DNA from 3 places in the Desulfosporosinus burensis genome. Region 2 is predicted to be linked to each of the others. Evidence: riboswitches for the same ligand, from Rfam matches in the RefSeq annotation. Region 2 holds a riboswitch; each other region holds the start of a gene.
The links. Region 2 has a riboswitch for thiamine pyrophosphate ahead of thiS (sulfur carrier protein ThiS). Riboswitches for the same ligand answer to the same signal wherever they lie in the genome.

Region 1 (7,252 bases), on a different contig from region 2:
AGGTCTGAGTCAAGGGATTGGGCGTCAGTTGGTCGCTTTAAAAGCAGAGCTGAATACACAAGTTGCTGATAGCCTCTTGGGAATTACGGAATTAGTGGCCTATGGTCAAGCCCCAGCGCATTTGGCCAAAATTCAACGAACAGACAAAAAATTGATCAATCAGCAGCGTCGAATCGCATGGTTAGCGGCACTTTCCTCTGCCCTGATGGGGATGATCGCCAATCTAGGTCTGTGGCTCGTGCTCGTTCTCGGGATACTACTCGTGGAAAAAGGTAAATTGAGTGGATTGAACTTAGGGATGTTGGCTCTGGGGACCTTCAGCAGTTTTGAAGCGCTATATCCTTTGGCCCTTGTCCCTCATCATCTTGAGCAAAACCGTACCGCTGCGGATCGCTTGCTGGAGTTGATCGAGACTGAACCTGTTGTACAAGATGATGGCGCAGATTCTCCCAGACCGAAGGGAGTGGATTTTTCCTTCCAAGACGTGTGCTTTAGGTATGACCAAGACGAATCATGGGCTTTAAATAGTCTGACGTTTCGGATTCCCCAACAAGGCAAGGTGGCGATAGTTGGACAGAGTGGAGCTGGCAAAACAAGTATCGTGAACCTTCTCCTTCGTTTTTGGGAATACGACGAGGGGAGGATTGACTTGGGTGGGCATTCTATACGAGAGTACACTCAGGAGGGTGCTCGGGGCTTCTTTGGAGTCGTGACTCAGCGAACCCATCTTTTTAACGCGACGATTCGAGAAAATCTCCTTTTGGCGAAACCCGAGGCAACGGATGCAGAACTAATTGGAGCAACTCAGCAGGCTAAACTTCACGATTTTATTCTGTCAATGCCCCAAGGGTATAACAGTCTCGTCGGGGAAGGGGGATTCAAATTATCAGGGGGACAGAGACAGCGTTTGGCAATTGCTCGAGTGCTGTTAAAAAACGCCCCGATATTAATACTTGATGAAGCCATGGCTGGACTTGATCCTTTAACCGAACGAGAGGTTATGGATGAAATCTATCAACTCATGGAGGGGGGCACCACATTAGTGATAACGCATCACCTTCCTGGATTAGAGAAAATGGATGAGATTCTCGTACTCGACAAGGGGCAGATCGTTGAACGGGGAAAGCATGAAGAGCTACTACGACTAAAAGGGCTCTATCATAAGATGTGGGAGACAGCAACGGTTTTTAATTAGGGCTATGTTCGTCCTAGCAACGCTAAAGATACTGTATAGATTGTATATAGAGAGTGTATAGATCATGATCAAGCAATTCTTCAATAGATTTTTGATCGTGTGTTAGTTTTCGCTCTCCAACCCTTGTTCCAAGATTAAGTCCGCTTCATTACCTGGAAGTGTTTGGACATTTTTTAGCTTTCGTACAATCGTTCGTGATTTTCTAGTTGCAGTATCTATGGTATTACTTGCTTCCTGGAGTTTTTTCTGTGTTTTCTCTAGCACTTCTACAAACTTGCCGAATTCTGTTTTAACGGCGCTCAGTAAGTTCCAAACTTCACTGGAGCGCTTTTCTATTGCCAAAGTTCTAAAGCCCATCTGGAGACTATTTAAAAGTGCCGCCAAGGTGGTTGGCCCGGTAATCACGATTTTATACTCTCGTTGGAGAATTTCACAAAGACCGGGACGGCGCAACACTTCGGCGTATAATCCTTCGACTGGTAAGAATAAGATGCCAAAATCTGTCGTGTTAGGGGGATCAAGATACTTATCTCGGATGGTTTTCCCCTCTAGTTTAATACGTTGCTCTAAAGATTTACCCAGTTCCTCAATCCGTGCCAGATTAGCTTGATCTTGTGCTTCGACTAAGCGCTCGTAATCTTCCATAGGAAATTTGGCATCGATGGGAAGCCAAATAACATTGTCTTGTCCGTCCCTGGCGGGAAGCTTGATAGCAAACTCGACACGATCGTTGCTGCCAGTTTTAGTTATGACATTCGAGGAGTACTGTTCGGGCGTGAGAATTTGGTCCAATAAGTTGCCTAGTTGGATTTCGCCCCACATGCCCCGCGTTTTTACATTGGTCAGTACTTTTTTTAAGTCCCCGACTCCAGATGCTAGGGTTTGCATTTCTCCAAGCCCTTGGTGCACAGCCTCTAAGCGATCACTGACCAGTTTGAACGATTCTCCGAGGCGTTGTTCTAGTGTAGCACTGAGCTTTTCGTCCACAGTGGAGCGCATTTGGTCTAATTTCTGACTGTTATCCTGTTGAAGGAGTAGCAGGCGTTCTTCAACCGTTTTGCGCAGGTGCTCTAATTTCTGTTCATTCGTTTTGGTTAAAGAGCCTAACTGAGTTGCGAAAATATCTAATTGGTTGCGTTGGAGATTGGCGATTTCTGCCATACGAGCCAGTACAGAATCGTTAAACAAGCGGACGGATTGGTTTAGCTCCTCGCGGATTTGTCTGGCGTTCGTATTGGACTCCTCTCGGTTCTTGGCGATCTCTCCATTTACAAGTCGCTCGTTGCGCTCCAGATTTTTCTCTAAAGCTACAAGTTTACTTTCAAATAAGATAAAGGGATTACGCGACGAGCGGGTCAATAAAATAACAAGTAAAATCAGGATAATAACAAAAAAGATAATGATTAAACCGATGAGTAAAGGGTCTGTCATATGGTTCCTCCTAAAATGTATTTGCTCCTATAAACACTTTATCATATTGGTGAGACAAAACTTTGGAAGTTAATAAAATATAGGAGTTTATTATTATATTTGTAGCTAATCCATTTTTTGTAGAGGATTTTTGGGTTATTAAAGAGAAGGTAATGTTAATTGAGTAAAATTTTAAAAAGTGAATTGACGTTTCTTTATCATAACTATTCTGGAGGTATCAATGAAAAAATTCAAGATAAATGTAACTTCTCTTATTACTATTGCTTTAATATTTGGCCTAGGTGGTTTATCCTTATTGGCCTATTTACAGACGAAAGATCTTTTAATTGCTAATTTAGAAATGCATATCTCCTCGCTGACGTTATCTTCGGGTTCTGAAGTCGGCTTATGGTTAGACGCTCATAAAACAGAAATCGAGATTATGGCAAATACTCCACTTGTCAAAAGTGGAGACAAGGAGGCAATTGTTTCTTATTTAAGCAAAGAAGTCCTGCGTAACAAAGACTTTGAGGATATTTTCTTTGCCGATAGTTTGGGAAATTACTCTCTGAGTTCGGGTCTTACTGGCAGTATTGTTGATCGTGAATATTTTCAAAAGGTTATAGCTACGGGCAATAGTGTGATATCAGATCCTGTAATTTCCAAGGGGAGTAGCAATCACACCATTGTTGTAGCGGCTCCAGTTATTATAGAAAGCAAAGTGGTTGGCCTTTTAGGGGGGAGTGTTAACTTAGCTGAACTTAGCCAACTTGTTACATCAAAAAAAGTCGGAGAGATTGGGGATGCTTTTATGGTTCAGCAAGATGGACTGATGATCGTTCACCCGAACCAAGAATTCATTATGAAATATAATGTGCTCAAAGAAAACAATGTCTCTCAAAGTTATCAAGGTGCCATCCATAAAATGGTTAGGGGGGGAACAGGGGTTACTAGGTACACGTATGAAAACGAGGACAAATACCTTGCCTTTACTCCAGTTCCAGGGGTCAAATGGTCTTTAGGGGTCACGGTTCCATTAACCTATATTACGAATCAGTTGAGTTACTTGCCTATCTACTTTATCGGGTTAACAGTTATTTTCGGCGTTTTTTTAGTTTTTTTATTAAGTCGTTGGCTAGTCGTCCCCCTTACAACGTTGACAAAGTTTACGACGGAGCTCAATCATAAAATTCATGAACGTGTGGATACTTATCAGCTGAATAGCCCAGTTTTAGAAGTTCAATCCCTGGCAACTAATTTCCAGAGGATGGTCGAAGCACTTCAGGAAAGTTTTCGTGAACTAGAAAACTCAAAACTACACTTGAAGGGAGAAATTATTGAAAAAACAAAGGTTCAAGCAAATTTGGAGAAAAGTTACGAAGAACTTGGAGCTGCAGAGGAAGAACTGAGATTCAATTACGAAAAACTCCAATCAAAGGAAAAATTATTGCGGGAATCAGAACGCCGCTTACGCTCGATCCTCGAAAATGTTAAACTAATTACAGGAATTATGGATAAGGACGGTAGAATACTCTTTTGTAATGACTTTATACTAGAGTTAGCTGGTTTTAAAAGGGAAGAAGTGATTGGAAAAAGCTTTTTTGATATTTTTGTCCCGAATGAATTACGTGAGAGTACATATGCTTGGTTTAAAGAGGTATTGAACAGTAAGGAGATAATAGTTCATAATGTCTATCCTGTTCAAACTAAAAATGGCCAAAAACGATATGTCAATTGGAATCATACTCTCTTATTTGATGCAGACGGGAATGTCTCTGGGGTTGCCAGTATTGGCGAAGATATTACCGAACGAAAACAATTTCAGGAAAAACTCGAGCATATGAGCTTTCATGATGCCCTAACCGATCTCTACAACCGCACGTTCTTTGAAGAAAAAATGCGTCTCCTTAGGGGAGATGATTATGCGCCGATAGGCTTGATTGTTTGCGATGTTGATGGCTTGAAACTTGTCAACGATACGTTAGGACATAGCACTGGTGATAAGTTACTTTGGCTCACTGCTGGTATTATTAAGAAGTGTTTCCGCGAGGATGATTTATTATTTAGGATTGGCGGAGATGAGTTTGCCATCCTTTTGCCAAAAAGCGACATGAAAATTGTTGAACAAGCTTGTTATAGAATTCGTAAGGCTGTTGAAGAGTACAATATCGAGAATGTGGAGTTTCCACTCAGCTTATCAATAGGATTTGCTGTGAGTGAGGAAACAAATGTGAACGTTGACGTGGTCTTCAAAGAAGCTGATGATGGCATGTATCGTGAAAAACTACATCGAAGTAAAAGCACTCGCAGTGCCATAGTTCAGGCACTTATGAAAGCAATGGAGGCTAGAGATTTTATCACGGAAGGGCATGCCGATCGTCTGCAAGACATAGTCCTTACCCTTGGAGAAGCAATGGGATTATCGGAGCGAACTCTCGCAGATTTACGATTGTTGGCACAATTTCATGATATCGGTAAAGTGGGTATTCCTGATCGTATACTTTTCAAGCCTGGGCGTTTAACCTTTGAAGAATTCAAGGAAATGCAGCGACATAGTGAAATTGGACATCGGATTGCACAATCTGCCCCGGATCTACTGCCCATTGCCGATCACATTTTGAGACATCATGAATGGTGGAACGGTCAGGGTTACCCCTTAGGACTTAAGGAAAACGACATTCCCTTAGAGTGCCGTATTTTGGCAATTGCGGATGCCTACGATGCCATGACAAGTAATCGCCCGTATCGAAAAGCCATGAGCCAAGAGCAAGCTTTTAATGAATTGATGGAAAACAGCGGGCTTCAATTTGACCCTAAATTAGTACCTATATTTATTAAAGTATTTAGGATTGATCAATCGTCGATCCGTCCGATAGGCTAATCTTGCCTAGACTGGAGGAAGATCTACTCAATGAGTAGCATGGAAAGTGGAGAGAACAAAATAATTAGTAAAAAGCATTTAGAGAAAGGTGTAGGAATCGTGTTCAATAGGATTGACTAATCCCATTTTCCATGTTATTTTTAACAAAATATATATGATGTGGGCAGGGGAGCTAGAAAGGCTGGCTGAGATTTAGACCCGATAAGGTCTAAGACCCTTTTAACCTGATCTGGATAATGCCAGCGTAGGTAAGCAGTTTTTACTCTTTTATGAAGATGAAAGAGCACAAACCCTATTCTGGGGATCTGTGCTCTTTTTAGTTTTTTAAGAGAGAATATTGAATAATGGAGGAGGTAGTAACCTATGAAAAAAGTACTTACCATAGCTGGTTCAGATTCTAGTGGAGGAGCAGGGATTCAAGCTGACCTAAAAACGTTCTGTGCTCATGGTGTCTATGGAATGAGCGTAATAACCGCAGTCACTGCCCAAAATACCCAAGGAGTTTTTGCTGTTCAGGATATCTCTAGAGAGGTTATTGGTCAACAAATCGAAGCAATTTTCGACGATATTGAGGTCGACGGAGTGAAAATCGGTATGGTTTCCCAAGTTCAAACTATCGAGGTGATTGCAGAAAAGTTGAAACACTATGCGCCTCAAACGATTGTCTTAGACCCAGTCATGGTGTCTAAGAGCGGCTACCACTTGTTAAACCCGGAGGCGGAAGTAACTTTGATTAGGGAATTATTGCCCATGGCAATGATCGTCACCCCAAATATTCCAGAGGCTGAGGTCATGACCAAAAGGTCCATTGGCACGCTAAAGCAAATGGAAGAGGCTGCAAAGGTGATTTATCAGATGGGGGCTAAGAATGTACTGTTAAAGGGAGGGCACTTAGAGGATGACTCTGTAGATATCCTCTTTGACGGTCAGGAATTTAGTTATTTTAGCTCGGTTAGGATTGCTACTAAGAATACTCATGGGACAGGATGTACTCTTTCATCGGCCATCACTGCAAATCTGGCGTTGGGGTACAGCCTTAATCAAGCAGTCCCCTTAGCCAAGGAATATATCACAATTGCCATTCAACAGTCTTTATCGATCGGAAAAGGTATAGGACCGACTCATCACTTTTACACACTATACAAAAAGGCGGGATTAATAGAGTGAGTATAGCTTCAAAAAATAATTTAAGTATGTTTAATTTTTCAACTCTTTGGTTTGGCGCAGCTATTTCAGTCGCTGAAATTTTAACCGGTGGACTGTTGGCTCCCCTAGGATTTAAAATGGGGGTTTTGGCTATCCTGATTGGACACTTGGTTGGAACATCACTTTTGGTGTTAGCAGGAATCATCGGAACCGATGAGCGCATTCCTGCTCTGGTATCAACTCGAATTTCCTTTGGAAAATACGGTTCCTATCTATTTTCCGTCTTGAATGTTTTACAATTACTGGGTTGGACGGCTGTGATGATTATCGTTGGGGCCAGGTCGGTTAACCAGATAAGCAAAACGTTATGGGCTTTTGATCATCTGACGGTTTGGAGTCTGATTATTGGAGTCTTTATCATGGTTTGGGTATGGCTTGGAAAAGATAGCGGCTGGAAAAAGGCGAACCACATAGCTGTGGTGTTATTGTTCTTGTTAACGATAATCTTGAGTACTATCATTTTCAGCAACCATGAACTGTTTACCAAACAGGTTGTCGGAGATATGTCTTTTGGCTTTGGTATAGAATTAGCTGTAATCATGCCCTTATCCTGGTTACCA
Region 2 (7,252 bases):
AAGCCAGAATAATTTGGACTAAGGCCGCATCCGTGACTGGATCAGCAGATGAGTTAAAACTGCCGGCATAGGGCCTGAGGCGAGGCACGGAGATAGCTACTTCGACCCCGGGGTAATTTCTTTGCAAGTAATCGGCATGGAGTGCCGAATAAAAGGCATCCCGCCGCCAGTCCGACAGACCTAAGAGCGCTCCGATGTTTATGGAGGAGATTCCAGCAGAGCAGGCTCGTTCTGGTGCCTCCAAGCGGTAGTGATAATCTCGCTTTGGTCCGGCAGGGTGTACCAGGGCATAGGTGCTTTCCTGGTAGGTTTCTTGAAAAAGAGTGACAGAATCAACCCCCGCCTCGTACAAACGTCGGTATTCCTCAGTGGATAGAGGATACACTTCAATACCTAGAGAGGCAAACTTGGGTCGTAAAGCACGAACGCATTGCTCGATGTAAGCGGGTCCGCTTTGGGAGCGAGATTCTCCTGTCAAGAGCAGCAAATGTTGCAGCCCAGTCGAGGAGATGGCTTCACCTTCCTTGATAGCTTGGTCGACGGTTAGCTTGCACCGTACAATTTCGTTTCCAGCGTGGAAACTACAATACAGGCAGCTATTACTACAAAAATTAGCCAGATATAAGGGAGTGAACAAACCAATCGTGCGGCCGAAATGGCGGATAGTTAAAGCCTGAGCTTTTTTGGCTATTGGCTCTAGGTAAGCTTGGGCAGCTGGGGATAGCAAGATTGCCAAATCTTGTGGGAGAAGAGTTTCACGGGCTAACACCCGCTCTACGTCCACTCCGCTGTAACTCGTCCAGCTCGATTCGGGGAGCCTTTGTTGCCATTCCGTCATTTGATCGTAGAACATCCGTTAACCCTCCTGCAAAAAGTCAGTCAAGGGGGAAGAAGCCTCGGCTGTTACTCGTCGTTCTCCTGGTCCAGCTAAATAGCCCAGCCGTCCGGCGGCTACTGCCAGGCGGAAGGCTTGGGCCATGAACACCGGATCTCCTGCTGTCGCGATTGCCGTATTCACAAGTACTGCGGCCGCTCCCATTTCCATGGCCTCTGCTGCCTCGGATGGTCGTCCGAGGCCAGCATCGACAATGATCGGTAGGGAAATTTCCTCGATCAGAATCCGGATGAGTTCTTTGGTTTGTAAGCCACGGTTGCTTCCAATTGGAGACCCTAGGGGCATGATGGCAGCCGCGCCAGCATCCTGCAGACGCTTGGCTGCCCCTAAATCCGGGCTCATGTAAGGAAGTACCACAAATCCCTCGTTCGCCAGTTGTTCTGTAGCCCGAATCGTCTCCCAATTATCCGGCAATAGGTAACGTTGATCCTGTACAACCTCGATCTTAACCCAGTTCCCGCAGCCGGCAGCCTGAGCCAAGCGAGCGATTCGTACGGCTTCATCAGCAGTGCGTGCACCGGAGGTATTCGGCAATAAAATGGTATTCTGAGGTAAGTAATTAAGAATATTCTCCTGGGGGTTTTTCCAGTCTACCCGGCGTAAAGCCATTGTTACCACTTGGGAGCCGCTAGCTTCCAGTACTCGGGGCACAATTTCATGAGACGAAAATTTACCGGTTCCTACGAACAGACGGCTGTGCAAATTGACTCCTCCGATGAGTAAACTGTCATCCGATAGATTTGCACCCTGTATGATATCGTTCACGCATTAGCCACCTCCCATAAAAATTAAAATCTCCAAACTGTCGCCAGCATTTATTACAGTACTTTGCCATAGCTCTTGTTTTAGGATTTTCCCATTGAGTTCAACAGCCGCAGCTTTTAGGGTCACAGCTTTGTCTTCGAGTAACTGGAATACGGTACATTCTTGTTTAAGCTCCTGCGCTTCACCGTTTAGAATAATCTGCAACAGACCATCCTCCTTTCGCCTGTTCTTCAGACCTTTTTGCCAGGATTCCTGTCTTACTACCAAGTCACCAGGGAGGGTATAAAACTATAAAAAAGAGAACTGCGGTAAGCAGTTCTCACTTATACTTCTATAAAGTATAACGATTAGCTTCCCTCCGCTGGTATTAACCAGATCAGGTTCAAAGGGATTGAGTTTCCTCATCTCAGCCCCGAAGGGCACCCCTAGCAAAAAGCCGTATTTAGTTGTGAGTGGGCATTACTTGTCTTGGTAGTATTACACCTGTACCCATTATATAACTAAAAGGGTATTGGTGCAAATATTTGAATACAATATATTGGAATATTTGGGTTTTCTCTCGGGGAAATTGATTCGCTATGATGTCAGGATTTCTAACGTGACAGAAAACGTTTAATGATTTATCCTTACAGTCCTTGGAGGTGTGCTTAAAATAAGAATAGATCATCCCCGCTTTTTCCGCTCAAACCAGGGTGGCTATCAAATCGCACTGTACCCACTGGAATTTTATGCTCTACAGCTTCAACGATTTTCGCCGTTCCAATGTTCCCAAATCCTCCGCATAATTCCAACGCCTGAACTCCTTCAGTAACCAGTTGTTGTGCAAGATTAACAGCTTCCTGATAATTTTGGACTCCCCGTATGAGTAGAGTAACCTGTGGGGTTTGAATCTCCGCCTGATGTTGTGAAGGATCGGCTTGAGGTGCAAGGAAAATAAAGGCGGCTTTTAATGACAATTAAATCACATCCTCTCCATACTTAAATTCATTTTGGGATTCACAGAGTAGAACAGAAAAAGACGCAGCGTACCTGTGATGACTATAATAAACATGCAATTCATATGCCAAGAAGTTTCATAGGGCTTGGCATATGAATTGCAATGATATTAAGAAAGATTAAGGATAAAAATTTAAAAAAGTAGATAATGCCGTCCTTCGTACTAAGTGAAGGCTAAAATTGGCTAAATTACTAACGTGTCTTAATAAAAAAAGGCACTATCCACTGTTCGATTTTCGTCCACTGTTCGAAAATCGAACAGTGGACATGATCAACAACATCTAAATCAAATTAAAGGAGGACTCTAGTGGTGATGAATTGGCGACTACTTGACAATAATCCATTAAATTCGGCTGACCACATGGCTTTAGACGAGGTCCTGCTTGCTTCCCGAAGCGCAGGAAAATGCCCGAATACATTGCGTTTTCTCCAATTTTCTCCCCGTTGTGCCCTATTGGGTTTGCATCAAGCAGTAGAGTTAGAAATTGATAAAGACTATTGTCGGAGAGAAAGTATTGAGATCAACCGTCGTATCACAGGAGGTGGAGCAATTTTTTGGGGACCGTCTGAACTAGGATGGGAAATTTATGCGGGTAAGGATTGGCTGGCGGGAAGAAATCTCGATGAGGTTTATAAGCTGTTGTGTGAGGTTATGGTCAAAGCATTGGCCGATCTTGGAGTAAAGGCAATGTTCCGTCCCCGTAACGATATTCAAGTTGGTAATCGTAAGATTTGCGGTACAGGGGGGGCCGAATTAGGCAATGCCTTTGTCTTCCAATGTTCTTTACTCGTTGATTTTGACGTTGAGAGCATGGTCAAGGTACTAAAAATTCCAATGGAAAAAATAAGTGATAAAAATATTATCGCGGTAGAGGACCGGGTAACGTGGCTTAAAAGAGAGCTTGGTCAGGTTCCGGATATGTCCAAGATTAAAGAGGCGATTTGTGCGGCATTTGCATCTGTTATGGATATGCAATTTATTAGAGACGAACTTAATCCATGGGAAGAGGCATTATTTCGAGAGAAGAGAATGTATTTTCATTCGCCTGAATGGATTTATAAAGTTCGTTTACCAACTGAGGCGGGAGAAATAAAGGAAGCTTGCCTTAAAACACAAGGCGGATTAATCCGGGTGGTTGCCAAGACGGAGTTAAAGACACGAGTTTTGAAGAGCGTATTACTTAGCGGGGATTTCTTTACACATAATCCGTCGGTCATCTTTGAGCTTGAGGCCCGCTTAAAGGATTGTCCTCTGGGAGGGGACAAAATTGAGGAGATAATCAGGTCTTATTTTAAGGATTACCCGGATCAAATTCCCGGTGTAAGTGCTCAGGACGTGGAGTCATGTGTGCGCAGAGCCTTAAGATGAACGCTGAGTTTGAAATTGACGAGCTTCCTATTTTGGCTAATGCAGATGTTGTAGTAATCGGAGCTGGCCCAGCAGGTAGCTCCGCAGCGGCTACAGCGGCTGCCGGTGGGGTTTCGGTGTTGATGTTAGACAAAAAAGAACAAATAGGTTTACCAGTTCAATGTGCAGAGTATGTACCATTGAGTTTAGCTGCAGAAGTACCTGTTCCAGCGGATTGCATAGCTCAAAGGGTGGAAGGTTTCGTTACCTATATTCATCGAGAACAAGTGGCTCAAACACGGGCACCTGGTTACATACTCAACAGGGATGTCTTTGATCGTTATTTAGCTGAGAGAGCGGTTCAATCTGGGGTTAAGTTATTTACTAAAGCACGGGCAGTAGCGGTTACGGATCAGGGTGTTTTAATCAATAAGCAAGGAAAATTATCCGTGGTTAAAGCGGGGATTATTATAGGTTCGGAAGGACCTAAATCCGTGGTAGCCCAGGCAATACACTGCCCACCTCAAATTTTGGCCTATGCTAAGCAAATCACGGTCAAGTTAAGGAAAAGGGCGCAATGGGCTCAAATTTACTTTAGTCCATCCATTCCCGGCGGATATGCTTGGCTCTTTCCTAAAAATGATCTGGCAAATGTCGGGGTTAGCATTGATTTAAGTTTAGGCGGCAGTGTAGCAACCGCTTTAGCAGAATTTCAACAATATTTATTCAAAGAAGGGGTGATTAGTGAAGAAGTGATACGAACGACTGGTGGAGCGATTCCTATCGGAGGACCCCGGTTAAGGATGCAACAGAAAAACATAATGTTAGTTGGGGATGCGGCAGGACATACTCATCCTATCAGTGGAGAGGGGATTTTCCCAGCAATAGTGGCTGGGAAAATCGCGGGTTCTTTAGCAGTTGACAGTATTCGAACGGGAGACATTAACGTGTTGACACAGTATCCTCGGCAGTATTTGATAAGATTTGGGGAATTTATACAAAGGGGTTTTAAAAGAAAAGTAGAATATAATACCAATTGGGAAAAGACAGATTTTTCTGTCTTAGTACGAAAAACTTGGTTTGCATTCCCAGAGTACTTTGAAACTTAGATTGGTAGTTTAACCGTCATACTGAAGGGATCATCACGCAGTTCCAGCAGCGTTTTTCCCGCTTAGGGTAAGGGCAAGATTTTTTGCCTGAAAGGGGTTTAAGACATGTGCTTCCATACAAGCTTCATTTAATGTATTAAAATCCATCTTTTTTCCGAGGAGGGAGTATTCCAACCGTCGCAAACGTAGGGGAGGGATTAAGCGATTGGAGTCACTCAAGGTTATATTGGTAATTCGTTGACCAGCGAGGACTAAACGGCATGTCAGGTCAGTACCATCAAGAGAGACTTGGTATTCTCTGATATAACAGTTTTCCGCTACTTTAATCTCCCGATAGAGGAGGCGACGCCCGGCTTCCATGAGCCATTCTTTGGATTGAAACATAGGGGTGAGTTTGCGGATTTGTTCAAGAACCTGATTGTCTAGTTGGGTTGAAGTAAGCGAGAAGGCTCCTGTGAAGTTAGTTTTGAGCCTTTCGATAACTTCCTCTTTACATACGGCTCTCCCCATTTCCGACTGCAATGTCGTGAGGTTTGCTTGCATTTGATGTAAATACTCCTGGCGGAAATCCTCTGATGGGACACGGATAATAGAAGACATAACCTCAAAATTGAAATCCATTAGAATATTCCCAACTAAGACATTACACTCTCCGATTTGACCTGCGCCATTGCCAGAAATCTTTTTGGAGTTAACAATTAAGTCACAAGGCGAGCGTATCTCCGCCGCTAAGTTGAAATCCCTAAGCGTTTGCACTACTGGTTCGAGGAGCTTCTTGTAAAATCGCTCCCGGTTGGTGGGGATGTCTGGATTTTTTCGGTGAAGAACAATTTGGAAAAAAATCTGCCTGTGATCTAAATAGACTAATCCGCCTCCAACTTCGCGACGAAATAGGGGGATCCCGAATTCTTTACAAGCTTTTAAATCGACTTCACTGGGTATATCCTGATGGAACCCTGCACAGACATAAGGTGTTGCCGGGGTACAGAGTATTAACGCCTCCCGGTTTAGGTGGGCAAGAGCGTGATATATAACCTGTGATTCAAACCAAGGAACGGTGCCAAGATTGTAAAATTCCATACTGAGAACTCCTAACTTCAAAGAGTTAAACCTTCATTTTTTTGATGCAAATCCTGTGCCAAAAATGATTTCGTGATTAAACGTTAAAGCTTTGGAGGTGCTTATGATGTACACCCAATCCGTGAAATATGTAAAAGATCCGCTTTGGGCGTGGAAAAATTTTGTCAAGAGGGGTATCACTGATGTAGTGGTTACACGTCCAGAGATCCTGGAATCTTGGCAGCGCTGTCGGGCACTTGGCGTAGATCCTTATGATGGCATAGGTAAAGATAGATCGGATCACAACGAACTACAACAACTTTTCATTTCTAACTCTCAATTAGTAGAGGTAGCCAAACCCTTCATGCATACCGTTTATCAAAGTGTTCAAGGTTCGGGATTCATGGTCGTGATTACTGACAAGGAAGGGCGGATTTTGCACACTTGTGGAGATTCTGAGATTCTGGATAAGGCTGCAAGTACAATTCGGTTTATAAAGGGTACAAACTGGTCGGAGCAGGCCGTGGGGACTAACGCGATCGGGACAGCGTTGGTCATCGATAAAGCTATTCAAATTTCTGGGCCCGAACACTTTTGCCAATCGCATCATTACTGGACGTGTTCTGGAGCCCCGATTCATAATTCTCTCGGGAAAATTATCGGATGCTTTGATATCTCTGGCCCCGCCGAATATGTGTATTTGCATACATATGGTATGGTTGTCGCGGCGGTAGAAGCCATAGAAAATCAATTGCGGAAGGAAGAAATCCAGGAGGAAAAGAAACGAGCATATGAACTATTGAGTGCAGCAACGGAGAGTGTGACTGAAGGATTGCTGGCTGTTGATAATGAAGGGAGGATTATTCATATTAATCCGGTTGCCCAAAAAATATTTGGCTTGGGCGATAAAATTGAGACAGGCCAACTTCTGAAATCGATCCTTGGCCCTAACGAGAAGTTCAGTGAAATGGCTAACCAGCTTCTCTGGAAAACGGATGTGGAAATTGTGCACGATCAAGGACGGGGTCGAATTCATTGTATATGTTCCGCCCGTCCATTTTATAAGAAGGATGGCTCAAT
Region 3 (7,252 bases), on a different contig from region 2:
GAAATACAAGCCATCCCATGACAAAACTCAGAATAAGGCTGTATGCCACTCCAAAACTTGTCCAACCCAAGTTTCGTGATTCTTTATAGGTCGTTACGACGGATGCCAGGCAAGGAATATAAAGCATATAAACTACCAGAAATGTATAGGCACCTAAAGGGGTCATAGCCCCTGTCATGGCCTGAGCAATAGATTGCGATGCATCAGCAGCGACACCATACAAAATACCTAAGGTTGATAAGGTCGTTTCTTTCGCTGTAAAGCCAAAAACGATCGCCACCATGATTCGCCAGTCGAACCCTAATGGTTGTCCGATAAATGCTAACCAACCACCCATTATGCCAGCCCAAGTTTCGCTCATGGGGACCCCTTGGGGATAAGAGCTTAAGATCCAGACCACTATCGAAGCCACTAAAATGAACGTCCATGCTCTTTTTAGAAAGGAGTAGGTTTTTTGCCAGGTTGGCACTAGGATATTACGCACTGTGGGAATATGATAGAGCGGCAGTTCCATGACAAATGCTGATCGCTCCGTATGCTTGACCACTCGTCTTAAAAAGAGTGCAGAAAACATTACAAGCAGCATACTTATCAACAAAAGGCTTACCATAATCAGGGCACCTCGAGAACCTGGAAAAAATGCAGCCACAACAGCACTCATTACCCCTAAGCGTGGCACACAAGGAATTAAAGGATTAATAAGTATGGTGATCAAGCGATCTTTGGGATCTTCCAAAGTTCGTGTAGCCATAATTCCCGGAACATTGCAACCGAAACTAGATATCAAGGAAAAAAAAGATTTTCCATGCAATCCCATGAGCTGCATAAATCGATCTCCTAAAAATGCAGCCCGTGCTAAATAACCACTGTCCTGCATAAACGAAAAAAAGGCAAAGAATATGGCAATTTGAGGCACAAAGGCTAAAACGGCACCAACGCCAGCAAAGATCCCATCTCTTACTAAACTTTGCATAAATTCTGGAGCCTGAACCCATCGTAGCCAGCCCACAATCACCTCGGCAACCCACGCCATGCCAAGTGAAATTGCTCCCCCTATAGGCGCACTGGCAATAAAGGACATCCAAAAAACGAGAGTTAAGACGACTAACATAATCGGATAACCCCAAAATGGAGAAAGAATCCAACGATCTAGTCTATCTGTAAAGGTAGGTTTAGCTGGATTCTCGTGCTTCCTAAACTGCGGTAAAATTTTCGAAATATATTGGTACTTAGCATCCGCAATAGCCATTTCAAAATGGTCCTTAGTCCAGCCTTCTCTCTCATAGTCTTGCAGCAACGACTCTCCTGGAAGATTAGTCGATTCTTGTAGTTCGTAATTAACTGCCTCTCCAAGGTCAAAGCAAGCATCCCTGCTCTTACGTATTGGCAACTTTTCAGAATTTGTTTTCCATGTTTGCCCAATTTCCGAATCTCTCTCCAGACGTTTTATAGCTAACCAGCGCAATGGGTACCTCGTGACCCATAGAGTATCTACCAATAGCGCTTCCATTGCGAGAATCTTTTGTTCAAGTTCTTTCGGATAACTGACCTCATTCGGAAGAGGGTCGTTTTTCAGTTTTCCAACCCGAATGGCTTCTGTTAAGAACTCCTCAATTCCTTTTCCTTTGGCTGCAACAATTTCGACGACTGGAACATTTAAGGCTAAAGCCAAATTTGAAGACTCAATTGTAATTCCTGCAGACTGAGCCAAATCCAGCATATTTAAACCGATCACCACACGAGGCACTAGTTCAAGGATTTGAAGAACTAAATAGAGGTTACGCTCAATATTTGAAGCATCAACCATAGCCATAACAACATCTGGTTTTTCGCGAATAATATATTCACGCGTTATAACTTCTTCTTGTGAGTATGCGGTCAAACTGTAGGTTCCTGGTAAATCAATCAGCTCGATTTCCCGGCTGGCTCTTTTAACTACACCTGACTTGCGTTCAACCGTCTTACCAGCCCAATTTCCGACCTGTTGGTTCGAACCCGTTAAAGCATTAAATACAGTACTCTTGCCTACATTGGGATTTCCAATAAGCGCAATTTTCATGTCCAGCCGCCTCCCCCCTCTGAGCATATGTATGTCCAAGCGGCATCATCACGTTTTTAACTTGATCTAAAAATCGTTTGAATTTAGCGACTTGCTAATAAAGGGTCATTACATTTGGGATCTTTTTCACTTACAGCAATTTTAGCACATTCTGCACGGCGCATTGCTAAATAGTACCCTTTCAGCCGAACTTGAAGTGGACCACCGAAAGGAGCTTGACGAACAACTTCTAATTCGACACCTGGAACAATACCCATATCCATCATCCGGCGACGCAAAGCTCCTCCGCCATCAATGCGCTCCACACGTGCCCATTCACCTGTTTTTAAGTCTCCCAAAAAGCGCTCCATCGTCACCCCTCCTCGCGGAAATGATAATCATTCTCACCTTTGTTCTAATAATAACTGAGAATATATCTCATTTATTTTAGAATACTCTTCTTTCTTGTTACTGTCAATATATATCTCTGAAGTACAAAGTAAACTTCTCTACTTTTAATAACCATTCTCAGCATTTGCAAGCCTCAACGAGTGGGGCTCTAATGCAAATAGCGCAAGTACTATTGGGAAATTATAGATTGCGTCGCAACAGTCATTATGTTAGAATGACATAAATTAATATGGTAACAGGGGAGCTAGAACTTATGGCTGAGAGGGGCAATCTGCCCGACCCTTAACCTGATCTGGGTAATGCCAGCGTAGGGAGGTTTGAGAACAAGTACACCGCATTACATGCGGTATTTTTTATGTACTAGTCAGACTCCCATGCCGCTATGCGCCACCACTAAAGACTCTCACACGAAGAACTTGTTCATAAGAAGGAGGAAAAAAACGATGGCAAAAATCATTATGGCCTTACAGGTTATCCCCAAAGTGGAAGAATCCCGCATTTATGAAGTTGTGGACGAGGCGATCAAAGTCATTGCAGCCAGTGGGGTTCCCTATGAAGTTGGTCCTATGGAGACAACAATGGAAGGAGAACCAGACCAGCTTTGGGCAATCATCAAAGAAGCTCAGGAAGCATGCATTCGTGCTGGAGCCTCAAGAGTGATGGCCTACATTAAAATGGATTATGTCCCTAGTGGCTCATCGATTGCTGAAAAAATTGCTAAGTATCGAACATAACAATGGGTTGTCTAAAATGGAAAGGGATCCCCTCCCTACTGTTCTTTCTCTTTTTTCTAGGGACATGGCAAATGGTAGTTACGATTGCGCAAGTTCCCCTCTGGCTTCTCCCCACCCCCGCTCAAATAGCCAAAGCCTTATGGGAGACTCGCCAACTTATCTGGACGCATACTCTGATTACTTTAGTTGAAACAACGGTTGGCTTTGCACTTGCCGTCGTCTTCAGCCTGATCACAGCAGGCGCGATGGTCCTATCCCCTTGGCTAAAACGCCTACTATATCCGTTTCTAATTATTTCACAGACGGTTCCACTGATAGCCGTTGCACCTCTTTTGATCCTATGGCTGGGTTATGGACTTCTGCCTAAAATTATGATCGTCATTATCGTGTGTTATTTCCCGGTTACCATTAGTCTAATCGAAGGACTAGAATTAACTGATGCTGACCTCCTAAATCTATTAAGAAGTATGGGAGCTTCCCGTTGGCAAATGTTTTATATCGTTCGCTGGCCTAACGCTCTCCCTTCCCTTTTTGCCGGCCTGAAAATCGCCGCTACCTATAGCGTCATGGGGGCCGTGATAGCAGAATGGTTGGGTTCCAGCTCGGGATTAGGAGTTTATCTGACGCGCTCTTCACACTCCTTTTTGACAGACCGTGTTTTTGCCGCAATTTTTACAATTACCGCCTTAAGTTTTCTTTATTACGCCCTTATTACCCTCCTTGCACGACTCGCATTACCGTGGATCCATAGCAAAAACCAAGATTCCATTTAACAAAGATTATCTACAATACTTTATCCTCGATCCTAAACTTTGTCCTCGTCTTCGAGATGTTAATTTAGAAAAAGTAAATAAATCATAGGGGAGATAATAGTATGAAAAAGCTGCTTGCTTTATTAATTATTCCTATTCTTATACTGTCAGGGTGCGGGGTCAAATCTCCATCACCCGCGACCTCCGCGACAGAGCCACTTACCTCAGTAACCTTAATGCTGGACTGGACTCCTAATACGAATCACACTGGGCTATTTGTTGCCTTAGAAAAGGGGTATTTCTCAAAGGAGGGTCTAGATGTTAAATTCATCCAGCCTTCTGGCTCTGGGAATGTCGAGCAGCTTGTGGCGGCTGGAAAATCAGATTTTGGAGTGAGCCATCAGGAACAAGTGACTACGGCACGCGCTAACGATGTACCGATTCTCTCGCTAGCTGCAATCTTACAACACAACACTTCAGGATTTGCTTCTCCAACTTCTAAGAATATTAAAAATGCCAAAGACTTCGAAGGGAAGACTTACGGTGGTTGGGGCCTGCCCTCAGAAGACGCTATTCTCAAAGCACTCATGGAAAATGAAAAGGCTGATTTCTCTAAGATTAAGATGGTTAATATTGGAGAAGCTGATCAACTTATGTCTTTAACCAAAGATATTGATTTAACCTGGATCTTTTATGGTTGGACCGGCAAAGAAGCAGAATTACGAAAACAGACTTTAGATATGCTTTGGCTTAAAGACGTTGACCCTGCTCTCGATTTTTATACGCCTGTCTTGATTACTAGCGAGAAAATGACACAATCCCAACCGGAAGTGATTCGTCATTTTATGCAAGCAGTTAGTGACGGTTATCAATACACAATTCAGAATCCGCTGGAAGCTGCCGAGATATTAATCAAGCATGCACCCGAAGCAAATCCTGACTTAATTCGCAGCAGCCAGACATGGCTCAGCCCTCAATATCAGGCCGATGCACCGCAGTGGGGGATTCAGAAAGCAGCCGTTTGGGAAAGCTATGCAAAATGGCTTGTCGAACGAGACCTGCTGCAGAAGATGATTGATCCCGCCAAGGCTTTCACGAACGATTTCTTACCTAAATCCTAAGGAGGTCCAGATGGGACTATCTCTTAAAGGTCTTTCCAAAGCATACTCGAACCCTCAGAAGAACCTGTCAATGGAGGTCTTGCACTCTCTAGACTTAGAAGTTGAGACAGGTGCCTTTGTTTCCTTGATCGGACCTTCTGGGTGTGGCAAGAGTACGATATGCAATCTCTTGGCAGGAATTGAGGTTCCGGATGCAGGGGAAATATTATTGGATGGTGAAGCGATTCATGGGACGTTAGGTAACGTCGGTTATATGCCTCAGAAAGATTTGCTCCTCCCCTGGCGTACCCTACTAGAAAACGTGCTCTTGGGATGCGAGATCCTGCATAAGGATAAACGAAAAGCACAAGTAGAGGCTAAAGAATGGCTAAATCAGTTCGGTCTTTCACCATTTGCAGATCATTACCCACACCAGTTATCCGGTGGCATGCGACAACGTGGTGCTTTACTGCGCACGATTCTCTTTGGCAAAAAAACCTTGCTTCTAGACGAGCCCTTTGGAGCTCTGGACGCTTTGACCCGGCAGGAAATGCAACGCTGGCTTTTAAGTATCTGGAATCGGACTCGGCATACCGTTTTATTGATCACTCATGATATTGATGAAGCGATTCTTCTTTCGGACAAAGTAGTTGTTTTAAGTCAACGTCCCGCTCGAATTATCCATGAGTTTAAAATCCCATTCCCCCACCCACGTGATCCAGATGAGCTCTTGCTCTCTAGTCTTGCCTTAGATCTTAAAAGGCAACTATTACACCTTCTCATACCGTAAGCACGAACATCAATGCGACAGGCACTTAGTTTCATGAACTAAGTGCCTGTCGTCTCACAGGATCATATATTTCTAAGGTTACAGTATTTGCAATCCCCCAAAGCACAAGCGAAAACGAAGGTTTCAAAGTTCGGAACTTATATCAATCATCTTTATTTAAGAAACGCAGCACTAGAATGATACCTACCGCAGTAAATAAGGCCGATACTCTGTACATCAGTTGTACCTCACCAACTTGAATCAGCCACCCTGCGCCGACTGTACCGATAATTGCACTGATTCCAAAGCTTACAGCATTATAGGCAGACTGAGCGCTTCCTTGGACATAGGCTGGTAAAAGCGTGTTTAAATACTCGACACCTGCCAGGTAAAAGAGAGCAAAACTAAGACACTGAGTAATTTGCAACAAAATAATGATCCGATAATCCTGAATTTGACTATACCCTATCCAACGAAAAGCGAAAATAAATCCTGCCAAGGCGATAAGTTGCTGAGGACTGAACCGTTTCAGCCAAATACTCCCCATACTAAAAACGATCATTTCACTTAAGGCCGCTATCGTCCACCCAAAACCAATCCACCAACGGCTAGCCCCTAACTCCTGTAGATGCCAACCGAAAAAAACGGAATAGGCATTATAGGGTGCCATGAAAAGAAATGTGACCATAAAAAAGATCAGCAGACTTGGAGCTTTGACATTACTCAAAAAAGTAAAAGGGATAGCGGGTAAGGATGAGCCTGCTTGCATTGTCTTTCGAGGGTTAGGTAACAATTTAGCCCAGAATAAACACCCGATCAGAATAATCCCTTCAACAACCCCAAACCAGGCTAAATCTAGATATGTAAAGATTAGTCCGCCGAGAGCGGCAGTTAGAGCAAAACCAAAAGAACCCCAGCGCCGAATTTTCCCATAATCCTTGCGGTCCTCGAGTGTATTTAACACTAAGGCATCCGATAAAGGCGTGATCGATGAGTTCGTAAAGGCATAAATTGATAATAATACGGCAAATGAAATAAATCCCTTGCCATATGACAGGGAAAAACAGACAAGTGCTGTTAACGTTAAAGCCAGGAGCAGAAATTCTTTGTGTCTTCTATATCGATCTGCCTGTGTTCCCCAGACAGCTTGAGCAAAAATACCGACGAAGGGTCCTACTGACATTAAGACACCAATTTCTAGACTGTTTAAATTCGAATGACTTAAAAATATTGGTAAAAAGGGAATATAAATTCCCACAGCTGCAAAATAGAAAATATAATACCCTGCCATCACAGAATTCCGTTTCACGGTAGTCTCTCCTCCTTTCATTTAAGGGTATTCTAGATCCTTAGAGGGATCACCAAAAAATGTTGAACCTAGAAAATTGTTAAATATTATGTTCGTAACTCGAAATTAATACTCTCTACATTGTATTAAAAACTAGGCT

Region 1: linked by a shared signal. The riboswitch ahead of thiD (bifunctional hydroxymethylpyrimidine kinase/phosphomethylpyrimidine kinase) and the one ahead of thiS (sulfur carrier protein ThiS) in region 2 are both predicted to bind thiamine pyrophosphate.
Region 3: linked by a shared signal. The riboswitch ahead of ACYQ3Q_RS25515 (thiamine-binding protein) and the one ahead of thiS (sulfur carrier protein ThiS) in region 2 are both predicted to bind thiamine pyrophosphate.

Annotation. Positions count from the first base shown of each region.
Region 1 is NZ_BAAHYN010000008.1:34,314-41,565, forward strand. It holds gene cydC (thiol reductant ABC exporter subunit CydC) at 1-1,195, shown strand, start outside; gene ACYQ3Q_RS15020 (DNA recombination protein RmuC) at 1,298-2,626, opposite strand; gene ACYQ3Q_RS15025 (HD domain-containing phosphohydrolase) at 2,847-5,486, shown strand; TPP riboswitch at 5,642-5,754, shown strand; gene thiD (bifunctional hydroxymethylpyrimidine kinase/phosphomethylpyrimidine kinase) at 5,850-6,653, shown strand; gene cytX (putative hydroxymethylpyrimidine transporter CytX) at 6,650-7,252, shown strand, end outside.
Region 2 is NZ_BAAHYN010000007.1:209,653-216,904, reverse strand. It holds gene thiH (2-iminoacetate synthase ThiH) at 1-853, opposite strand, end outside; gene ACYQ3Q_RS14380 (thiazole synthase) at 857-1,660, opposite strand; gene thiS (sulfur carrier protein ThiS) at 1,664-1,864, opposite strand; TPP riboswitch at 1,997-2,097, opposite strand; gene ACYQ3Q_RS14370 (DUF6506 family protein) at 2,308-2,616, opposite strand; gene ACYQ3Q_RS14365 (lipoate--protein ligase family protein) at 2,970-4,025, shown strand; gene ACYQ3Q_RS14360 (geranylgeranyl reductase family protein) at 4,001-5,113, shown strand; gene ACYQ3Q_RS14355 (lipoate--protein ligase family protein) at 5,147-6,193, opposite strand; gene ACYQ3Q_RS14350 (sigma-54-dependent Fis family transcriptional regulator) at 6,297-7,252, shown strand, end outside.
Region 3 is NZ_BAAHYN010000020.1:39,832-47,083, reverse strand. It holds gene feoB (ferrous iron transport protein B) at 1-2,059, opposite strand, end outside; gene ACYQ3Q_RS25520 (FeoA family protein) at 2,143-2,409, opposite strand; TPP riboswitch at 2,677-2,781, shown strand; gene ACYQ3Q_RS25515 (thiamine-binding protein) at 2,893-3,183, shown strand; gene ACYQ3Q_RS25510 (ABC transporter permease) at 3,186-3,956, shown strand; gene ACYQ3Q_RS25505 (ABC transporter substrate-binding protein) at 4,058-5,056, shown strand; gene ACYQ3Q_RS25500 (ABC transporter ATP-binding protein) at 5,067-5,825, shown strand; gene ACYQ3Q_RS25495 (MFS transporter) at 5,968-7,113, opposite strand.